3 regions of the Mesorhizobium sp. M7A.F.Ca.CA.002.04.1.1 genome follow, and region 1 is predicted to be linked to each of the others. Evidence: predicted binding sites of a transcription regulator. Region 1 holds the regulator's gene; each other region holds the start of a gene.
The links. Region 1 encodes PhoB, which activates phosphate uptake and scavenging genes when phosphate is short. Its sites were predicted from a motif close to TGTCATNNANCTGTCAT; they were not measured.
Positions count from the first base shown of each region.

Region 2: the regulator PhoB is predicted to act here: its motif matches at 1,697-1,713, upstream of ENZ75_RS07120 (YdcH family protein).
Region 3: the regulator PhoB is predicted to act here: its motif matches at 1,831-1,847, upstream of phnC (phosphonate ABC transporter ATP-binding protein).

Region 1 covers NZ_RZPL01000170.1:1,047-4,322, forward strand. The annotation lists gene pstB (phosphate ABC transporter ATP-binding protein PstB) at 1-229, shown strand, start outside; gene phoU (phosphate signaling complex protein PhoU) at 256-963, shown strand; gene phoB (phosphate regulon transcriptional regulator PhoB) at 980-1,669, shown strand; gene ENZ75_RS11665 (ROK family protein) at 1,686-2,933, opposite strand; gene xylF (D-xylose ABC transporter substrate-binding protein) at 3,203-3,276, shown strand, end outside.
Region 2 covers NZ_RZPL01000087.1:2,557-5,832, forward strand. The annotation lists gene ENZ75_RS07110 (TIM barrel protein) at 1-976, opposite strand, end outside; gene ENZ75_RS07115 (DUF465 domain-containing protein) at 1,341-1,544, opposite strand; gene ENZ75_RS07120 (YdcH family protein) at 1,784-1,963, shown strand; gene ispG (flavodoxin-dependent (E)-4-hydroxy-3-methylbut-2-enyl-diphosphate synthase) at 2,298-3,276, shown strand, end outside.
Region 3 covers NZ_RZPL01000454.1:899-4,174, reverse strand. The annotation lists partial or broken gene phnK (phosphonate C-P lyase system protein PhnK) at 1-22, shown strand, start outside; gene phnL (phosphonate C-P lyase system protein PhnL) at 231-938, shown strand; gene ENZ75_RS21480 (DapH/DapD/GlmU-related protein) at 935-1,552, shown strand; gene phnC (phosphonate ABC transporter ATP-binding protein) at 1,927-2,784, shown strand; gene phnD (phosphonate ABC transporter substrate-binding protein) at 2,877-3,276, shown strand, end outside.

The DNA.
Region 1 (3,276 bases):
GGCGCTCGACCCGATCGCCACCGCTCGCGTCGAGGAACTGATCGACGAACTGCGTCAGAACTATACGATCGTCATCGTCACCCATTCGATGCAGCAGGCAGCGCGCGTGTCGCAGCGCACCGCGATGTTCCATCTTGGCTATCTGGTCGAGGAGGGCGCCACCGACAAGATGTTCACCACCCCCGACGACAAACGCACCCAGGACTACATCACCGGCCGGTTCGGCTGATCTCTGGCATATGAGGGACGAAGATCATGGGTGAACATACCGTTGCATCTTTCGATGAGGATCTGGAGCAGATCAGCCAGCTGATCCGCGACATGGGCGATCTCGCCCGCTCGATGGTCGGTGGCTCGACCAGGGCTTTGCTCAATTCGGACAATGCGCTGGCGCAGCGGGTGGTTTCCGACGACGCCATCATGGATGCACGCCAGCGCGAGCTGGACGATCGTGCCATCACGCTGATCGCCAAGCGCCAGCCAATGGCCAACGATCTGCGTGCGGTGGTCGGTTCGATCCGCATGGCCGGCGACCTCGAGCGCATCGGCGACCTTGCCAAGAACATCGCCAAGCGCGTCGGCACTGTCGGGCTGAGCGTCACGCCGCACGACCTTTCGCATTCGATCGACGCAATGGCGCAGCTGGTGCTGATCCAGGTGCAGGGGGTCGTCGACGAGTATGCCGCCGCTGACGCGGCAGCGCTTGCCACGCTCAGAAACAATGATGAACGCATCGACGTCAAATACACATCGGTGTTCCGCGAACTTCTGACCTACATGATGGAAGATCCGCGCAACATCACGGCGTGCACGCACCTGTTGTTTTGCGCCAAGAACCTCGAGCGGATCGGCGACCACGTGACCAACATCGCCGAAAATGCCTATTATGTTTTGACCGGCACGCAGTTGCCAGCCAACCGTCCGAAGCAGGACGAGACGGCAATGTCCGCGCCAGCGGCATGACAGGGGTGACCAGCCGATGATCGCGCCACGCATCATGGTGGTGGAGGATGAGGAGCCGCTAGGCGTGCTGCTCCGCTACAATCTCGAATCCGAAGGTTACCAGGTCGAGGTGGTGACGCGCGGCGACGAGGCCGAAATCCGGCTGCAGGAGAACGTTCCAGACCTTCTGGTGCTCGACTGGATGGTGCCTGCGGTTTCCGGTATCGAACTCTGCCGCCGGCTAAGGATGCGTCCCGAGACCGAGCGGCTGCCGATCATCATGCTGACCGCGCGAGGCGAGGAAAGCGACCGCGTGCGCGGCCTCTCGACCGGTGCCGACGACTATCTGGTCAAGCCTTTCTCGACGCCGGAGTTCATGGCCAGGGTCAAGGCGCTGCTGCGCCGGGCCAAGCCGGAAGTGCTGTCCAGCGTGCTCAAGGTCGGCGATATCGTGCTCGATCGCGAATCGCACCGTGTCTATCGCAAGAAGAGCGAAATCCGGCTCGGGCCGACGGAATTCCGCCTGCTTGAATTCATGATGCGCCATCCAGGCCGCGTGTTCTCGCGCAGCCAACTGCTCGACAATGTCTGGGGCGAGACGATCTACATCGACGAACGCACGGTCGATGTGCATGTCGGCCGGCTGCGCAAGGCGGTCAACAACGGCCGTATGCCCGATGTCATCCGCACCATCCGTGGGGCGGGTTACGCCATTCGCGAGGACTGAACTCCCTCGTTTGAACTCACGCCACGTTCTTGCCGCCGAGACCGGATCTCGCCTGCACGCCCGGCGCAAAAATCTCCTGATCGACGAAGATTAGCGCCCGCATGGCGCAGCCTTCGCGGATCAGCGGCAGTTCGTTCGGCTCGGTGTCGAAGGAAATCGACTTGGAATGCTGGCCGCCGGCGGTCTGGGCAATCGCTTGCCGCAATGCCGGCTCGATCAGGTCGAAGGCGGCGGCGCTGACGCCGACCATGGCGACCGGCGCCGGATCGATCAGCGCGAACAGGCTGCCGAGGCCGTAGCCGAGCGCTTCGCCGGCCTTGCGATAGGCTTCCCGTTCGGGTCCGTCCCTTTCGCGGGCGGCGGCAGCCAGGGCGCGCATGTCGGCATCGCTGACATCGGCGACGGGTTCTGCATCCTCGCCCATCTGCCGCGCGTTGCGCCAGATGGCATAATTGCCGGCATAGGCTTCGACGCAGCCGCGCCGTCCGCAGCGACACAGCGCCCCGTTCGGCCGATGAATCATGTGGCCGAATTCGCCGCCCGAGGAATGGGTGCCGGTGAACAATTCGCCCTTCAGCACCAGCCCCATGCCGATGCCGTGCGACAAAAGGATAGCGATGAAATCGTCGCGGTAACGATCGGGGTCGCGCCAGCGCAGCGCCACCGCCATCATGTTGCAATCGTTCTCCATAATGGCTGGGATGCCGAACTCGTCTTCGAATATGTCGGCGAAGGCGATGTCGGTGTGCGGCGTGATCGGCGACCACAGCATGGCGCGGGCACGGGTGTCGGTGATGCCCTGGACGGCCAGCGCGATACGGGCGATGCTGCGCACGTCCAGGTCGGGATCTTCCAGGCGGCGCCGCACGATTGCCGTGCACTCACCGATCAGCGAGTCGCGCGACATCGTCAGCGTGTCGAGCCGGCGCTGTTCCTCGGATATTACCTGGCCGGCATAGTCGATGACGGCGACCGAGAGGAAGTTCAGCGACAGCACCACGGTCATTACCGCGGCCGCTTCCGGATTGAGGCTGAGGCCGACCTGCGGACGGCCGCGTTTGAGCGAGCCGGCCTCGCTCGGCTTGCTTTCGGTCAGGATACCTTCGACGATCAGGTCGGATGAGATCGCCGAGATCGTCGAATGGCTGAGGCTTGTGGTTGCGGCGATCTCGGTGCGCGACGGCTGTCCGGCGCGGCGCACCGCCGCGATCACCATCGCGCGGTTGCGGCGGCGCAAATCGTCGTGGCGGATTCCGACCGACATGCTCTTTCATATCCTCCCGGTCGCCGCGGTTCTTCCTGCCCTGGAACGCTGTCGGTGACGCGGTCAAATACTGGCAGAAGCCGCGCGCCGTGTCATTTATTTATTCCGAGGCCCGAAAAAAATTCGAAACGACATCAAAATCCATCAGAATCGATGTTGACAGCGTTCGGGCGTTGGCCCAGTATTTTTTCGAGGCTCGAAAAAATAGGGCCTTTGTGCCGGCCTTCGGGCCAGTTTGGTCGCGCCATACGCGGCGCAGGGAGGATAATATGAAAAGATTCACAGCCGCCATCCTGGCGGGTGCCGCCATGTCGCTGACGCTCGCGTCTGTCGCGCAGGCGAA
Region 2 (3,276 bases), on a different contig from region 1:
CGAGCATGATTTCCTGGATGATGGCCTGCGACGTCACCGCATCCTGGCTGTCCATGGCGGCGGACAGGCGATTGTCCTGCCCCAGCCGGTCGACGACGCGCAGCATGCGCTTGACGGTGGCGATGTTGACTTCGCACTCGCGCACCGGATCGAGCCCGGTCATGTCGGGGAACGTGTCGAAATAGATGGCGCCGGCGTAACCGTCGCGGCGAATCTGCCTGAGCAACTCGATGGTCTGCAGCGTGTGCACCGCGCCGACCATCAGGCCGTCGTCGCGCTTGGCGTAGCCGTCGTTCAGATGCACGCCGAGCAGCTTGCTGTGGCGCGCCACCAGGGCCGCGGCAAAGGCCGGCTGTTCGTCGGCATAGAGCACATGGGCGAAATCGAGGGTGACGCCCAGATTGGGCAGGCCGACATCGCGGATCGCCAGCAAGGTCGTCGCCGCATCCGGCATCAGGCTGTAGGAGCGTGGTTCGTTCGGTTTGTACTCAAGGCTGATCTGACAGTCGGGATCATGCGCGGCTACTTCACGAATCCCATCGATTTCGTGTTGCCAAAGCGTCACATAGTCGGCCTGGAAGGCGTAGTCGAAGCCATCCTGGCCGAGCCACAGCGTCATCAGGCTGGCGCCGGCCTCACGCACGGCATCGATGCCGGCTTTGGTCAGGTCGATGGCCTCGCGGCGCACCGCCGGATCCGGATTGGTGAATGCGCCGAGCTTGAAGGCGGGGTTGGAGTAGTAGCGCATGGCAAAGCCATTGATGGAAAGCCCGAGATCGCCGAGTTTGAGGGCGATTTCCGCAGGCTTTTCACTGACATGGTCGGGAAAGTTGAGGTCGAGATCGGTAAGCCCGCCGACCTTGGCGGCGCGCGCCGCCATCTGCAGCAGCGACGGCTTGCCGGTAAGATCAGGCCATTCGGCCTGCGGCCGCGAGGCAAAGGAATTCAGGCGCGTGGCGAAACGAGTGGCTGTCATGGTCGATCCTTCAATCGTCATGACTTCACATAAATACAAATATTTGTAAAGTTATTGTTTTGAGGGGCGGGCGGTGAGCTGTGTCGACGGCCGGGGCTGAGCCGCGCGAAGGCGCAGGTTTCCCAGCGGCGTCGCCGGACAATCCGTCAGAACGGTGGGATCACTGACCGAGAGCGTGCGACGAAGCCGTCGAGTTCGAGGTGCTCCATGTGCGAGATCGCCCGGCAGGACGCGCCGTCGCGGCTAGTGCACCGGCGAAAAAGAGCCCAACGATTGACCGGCCAAAGGCACCGTCACACGACCGCGCAGGGAGATGCAGATCGCCGCTGCCTGGCGCTCGATCAGCGTCAGCACATCACATCGTTCACGCAATGATGTCGGGAATGATCTTGTCTTCCAGCGCCATCAGCCGGTCCTTGAGGAACAGCTTCTTCTTCTTCATGCGCTGGATCTGCAGCGGATCGCAGGCCATGGCGATCATCGCGTTGATGGCTGCATCGAAATCGGCGTGTTCCTGCTTCAGGCGGGAAAATTCGAGGCGAATATCGGCCTGTTCCTGATCGGACATTCTCTACCGTCTGCACGTCTGCGGCGCCCAAAGCTGGGCCTGATTGGGCGGGGCCGGGTGTTTTGTCACCGGCGTGCAGCCCATATCACATTTCACAGTGTCGTGGAATGCTACCACGGATCATTCGACATCGCCCGCGGAAGGTGACACACTGTCACCGTGCCGTCACAGAAGCGAACCTGCGGTGGACGCGCCGTGACGGTTGCAATCGAGGAAAACCATGAAAGGGAGAACCAATCATGTCTCTTGCATCCCATCTTGATGAGTTGCAGCGGAAACACGGCGACATCGAACGTGAAATCGATGACGCGATGAATCATCCATCGGTCGACGACCTCGAAATCGTGAATCTTAAGCGACGCAAGCTGGCACTCAAGGACGAGATTGAAAAACTAAGAGGAAAACCGACCACGCATTGATGCCCTCCTGACATAGCCGCGCGGTATCCGCGGCCTCTTTTCCCGGCGGCTCCCCGCCGCCGGCGTGGAGAGGTTTGATTTCCCAGCACGGTCTGTCAGCCGAAGCTGGACTTGCACCCGGCTTAATATCCGCTTCGGCCGTCGCCCGTTTCGCCAGATCATCGATTGTTTTTGGTCGTTGGCGACGTGCCGATTCGGGCCAGTGGCGACCTGTCGCCATTGACAAGCCATCTTTGCTCCTCCACCTCATGCCCGGACCTCAGCGCATCGGCCCGGGGCGTCGTTGTGCGCCCATGCAGGACACAAGATGCTCCAGAGACAAAAGGCTGCCGGCATGACCGGATATTTTTCCTCTCCTTTCCCCCGCCGCACCTCGGTCGGCGTCGATGTCGGCGGCGTGGTCGTCGGCGGCGGCGCGCCCGTTGTCGTCCAATCGATGACCAACACCGACACGGCCGATATCGACCAGACCGTCGCGCAGGTCGCAGCACTGCACCGGGCCGGCTCCGAGATCGTGCGCATCACCGTCGATCGCGACGAGAGTGCCGCCGCCGTACCGCGCATTCATGAGCGGCTTCAGCGGCTTGGCATCAACGTGCCGCTGGTCGGCGATTTCCACTATATCGGCCACAAGCTCTTGGCCGATCACCCGGCCTGCGCCGAGGCGCTGGCCAAATATCGGATCAACCCCGGCAATGTCGGCTTCAAGGACAAGAAGGACCGGCAGTTCGCCGACATCGTCGAGATGGCGATCAGGCATGACAAGCCGGTGCGCATCGGTGTCAACTGGGGCTCGCTCGACCAGGAGCTTTTGACCCGGCTGATGGACGACAACCAGGACAAGGGTTTTCCGCTGACGGCGCAAGAGGTGATGCGCGAGGCGATCGTGCAGTCGGCCATTCTCTCGGCCGAGATGGCGGAAGAGATCGGCCTTGGCCGCGAGAAAATCATCCTGTCGGCCAAGGTCAGCGGCGTGCAGGACCTGATTGCCGTCTATGCCGAGCTCGCCACCCGCTCCAACCATGCACTGCATCTCGGCCTGACTGAAGCCGGCATGGGCTCGAAAGGCATCGTCGCTTCGTCGGCCGCCATGGGCATCCTGCTGCAGCAAGGCATCGGCGACACCATCCGCATCTCGCTGACGCCGGAGCCGAATGGCGACCGCACGCGCGAGGTGCAGGTTTCGCAGGAATTGCTGCAGACGATGGGGTTCAGGCAGTTCGTGCCGATCGTCGCCGCGTGTCCCGGCTGCGGCCGCACGACCTCGACCGTGTTCCAGGAGCTCGCTCAGAACATCCAGGCAGATCTCAGGA
Region 3 (3,276 bases), on a different contig from region 1:
TTCCTCGATTTTGCAGGTTTGACGATGGCGCCAAGGCACCCCCCTCTGGCCTGCCGGCCATCTCCCCCTCAAGGGGGGAGATTGGCTATCGTCCTCGGTTTCGCCACTCTCCAACGTTGCAGAACAAGCGCAACGAGAAAGCTGCCGATCTCCCCCCTTGAGGGGGAGATGCCTGGCAAGGCAGAGGGAGGCGTTGGCCCGCAAACGAACGACAATTGGAGGCCCTTCTGATGGCAACCCCCCTCGTTGTCTCCGACGTCGCCAAGAGTTTCACCATGCACCTGCGCGACGGCATCAAACTGCCTGTTGTCGCCGGTGTCTCGTTCTCGATCAGGGCTGGCGAATGCACCGTGCTCGGCGGTCCTTCCGGTGCCGGCAAGAGCTCGATCCTGAAGATGCTCTACGGCAACTACGCCGTCGACGAAGGCCAGATCATCGTCACGCATGATGATGGGCTGATCGACCTCGCCACCGCCAGCCCGCGCACCGTGCTGGCCATACGCCGGCAAACGATCGGCTATGTCAGCCAGTTCCTGCGCACCGTGCCGCGCGTCTCGGCGCTCGACGTCGTCGCCGAACCGCTGGTCGAGCGCGGCGAGAATCGCGAAGCCGCAAGGGACAAGGCGCGCGCCTTGCTGGCGCAGCTCAACCTGCCGGAGAAACTCTGGGCTTTGCCGCCTGCGACCTTCTCCGGCGGCGAGCAGCAGCGCGTCAACATCGCGCGCGGCTTCATCACCGAGCATCCGATCCTGCTGCTCGACGAGCCGACAGCCTCGCTCGATGCCAGGAACCGCGATGTCGTGATCGAACTCATCGCCGCCAAGAAGGCTGCAGGTGTCGCCCTGCTCGGCATCTTCCATGACCACGATGTACGCGAGGCGGTTGCCGACCGCATCATCGACGTCACCGCTTTCGCGCCCGGAAAAATCGCCGCATGACCAGGAAATTGTCCGAGACGCCGCTGGTCCACCCGACGGCGGATGTACAGAATTCGACGCTCGGCCGCTGGACCGAGATCGCCGACCGTAGCCGGGTCTCGGAAAGCGAACTTGGCGACTATTCCTACATGATGCAGGACTGCTCGGTCTGGTGTGCGACGATCGGCAAGTTCGCCAACATCGCGGCCAGCGTGCGCATCAACGCCACCAACCACCCGACCTGGCGGCCGACGCTGCATCACTTCACCTATCGCGCCTCGGACTACTGGGACGATGCCGAGCACGAGAGCGAATTCTTCGCCCAACGCCGCGCCAAGCGGGTCACCATCGGCCACGACACCTGGCTTGGTCACGGCTCGACCATCCTGCCCGGTGTCACCATCGGCGATGGCGCCGCGGTCGGCGCCGGCGCTGTCGTCTCGAAAGATGTAGCGCCCTATACGATCGTCGCCGGCGTGCCGGCAAAGCCGATCCGCGAGCGCTTCGATCGCCGCACGGCCGAACGCTACCAGGCGCTGGCCTGGTGGGACTGGGACCATGCAAGGCTGCGGGCCGCGTTGGATGACTTCCGGGAGCTCGAGGCCGAGGCGTTCTTGGAGAAATATGGCGGATAGCGACGCCAGGAACGGGCTGTCACTGACGCTGGGCAGCGGGGGCAAACCGCCCCCGCCCCTGCTATCCGCATGACGTGCCTCTCGACACCGGCATCGACGCCATGACGGCCCTTGTCTGGAACGCCTGAAGGACGGCCTCGCCATCGCCGGCGCGCGACGGGCGAGTATATGCGCATCAAGTGGTGCCGTCTGGCCACCGGCGCCAGCTCGCCAGGCCTGCATTCCACATCACCTTCGACTGCTGATCCTGGGCCGGCCGCAGACTCCGGCCTGTGGAGCGTAACAAAACTGACATCATCGCGACACGGCAGGTTCATGTGGCTGCGTTAGGCGAGAGCCTGACGATCAATGGTCCCGGACTGGAACCTGCCCCCATGCCAGCAAATTCCGCCACGCTCGAAATCCGCGGTGTCACCCGACGATTTGGCAAGAACACTGCCGTCAGCGACATCAACATCGCGATCCCGCAGGGTCAGATGGTTGGCATTATCGGCCGTTCGGGCGCCGGCAAATCAACCCTCCTTCGCATGATCAACCGTCTCATCGATCCCAGCCAGGGGTCGATTTTTTTTGACGGCGCCGAGGTCTCGAAGCTGAGCGGTTCGCCGCTGCGGCGCTGGCAGCGTGACTGCGCCATGATCTTCCAGCAGTTCAACCTGGTGCCGCGCCTCGACGTGCTGACCAATGTGCTGCTCGGCAAGCTGAACCACCGCTCGACCATCACCAACCTGTTCGGCATGTTCTCCCGCGCCGAATGCGCCGAGGCGGTCGCGGCACTCGAGCGGCTCGACATCGTCCGCACCGCGCTGCAGCCCGCCGGCACCTTGTCGGGCGGCCAGCAGCAGCGCGTCGCCATCGCTCGTGCCATGATGCAGCAGCCCAGAGTGATCCTCGCCGACGAGCCGATCGCCTCGCTCGACCCGCTCAACGCCAAGGTGGTGATGGATTCGCTGCAGGACATCAATTTGCGCGAAGGCATCACCGTCGTCACCAATCTGCACACGCTGGACACCGCCCGCACCTACTGCAACCGCATCATCGGCATGGCTGCCGGCAAGGTCGTCTTCGACGGCCCGCCGGAAGAGCTCAACCGCGAGGCGGTGCGCCTCGTCTACGGCGCCGACAGCAATGGCCAGGAAATCTCCGAGGCCATCACCTCGACCAGCGTTGCCTTCAGCCGAAAGATCGCCGCATCCGCCGGACCGCTCGAGCCCGCATTCCCGGGATATTGAGAGCGGTTGGGATCGCCAGCCCACGTCAAGGGCACCTGTCAAAATCGATAACGCTGCCGGCGCGGGGCCGGAACCTACAGGAGAAATATCCAATGTTCAGGAAGATGGTCTTTGGCGCCGTTTCGGTGCTCGCCATGGCGACCAGCATGGCCCATGCCGCCGACATGAAGGAATTTCGCGTCGGCATTCTCGGCGGCGAAAACGAAACCGACCGGCTGCGCAACTACCAGTGCCTCGCCGACCATTTGAAGGCCGAATTCGGCTTCGAAAAGGTCTCGCTGTTCCCCGCCGCCGACTATGACGGCGTCATCCAGGGCCTGCTCGGCGGCACGCTCGACTTCGCCGAACTCGGCGCTTCCGGCTACGCCAGCGTCGCTCTCAAGGACCCGAAGGCGGTCACCCCGATCCTCACCACCCAGCAGACCGACGGCGCCACCGGCTATTATTCGATCGGCCTGGCGCTGAAATCCTCCGGCATCACCGACATCAAGT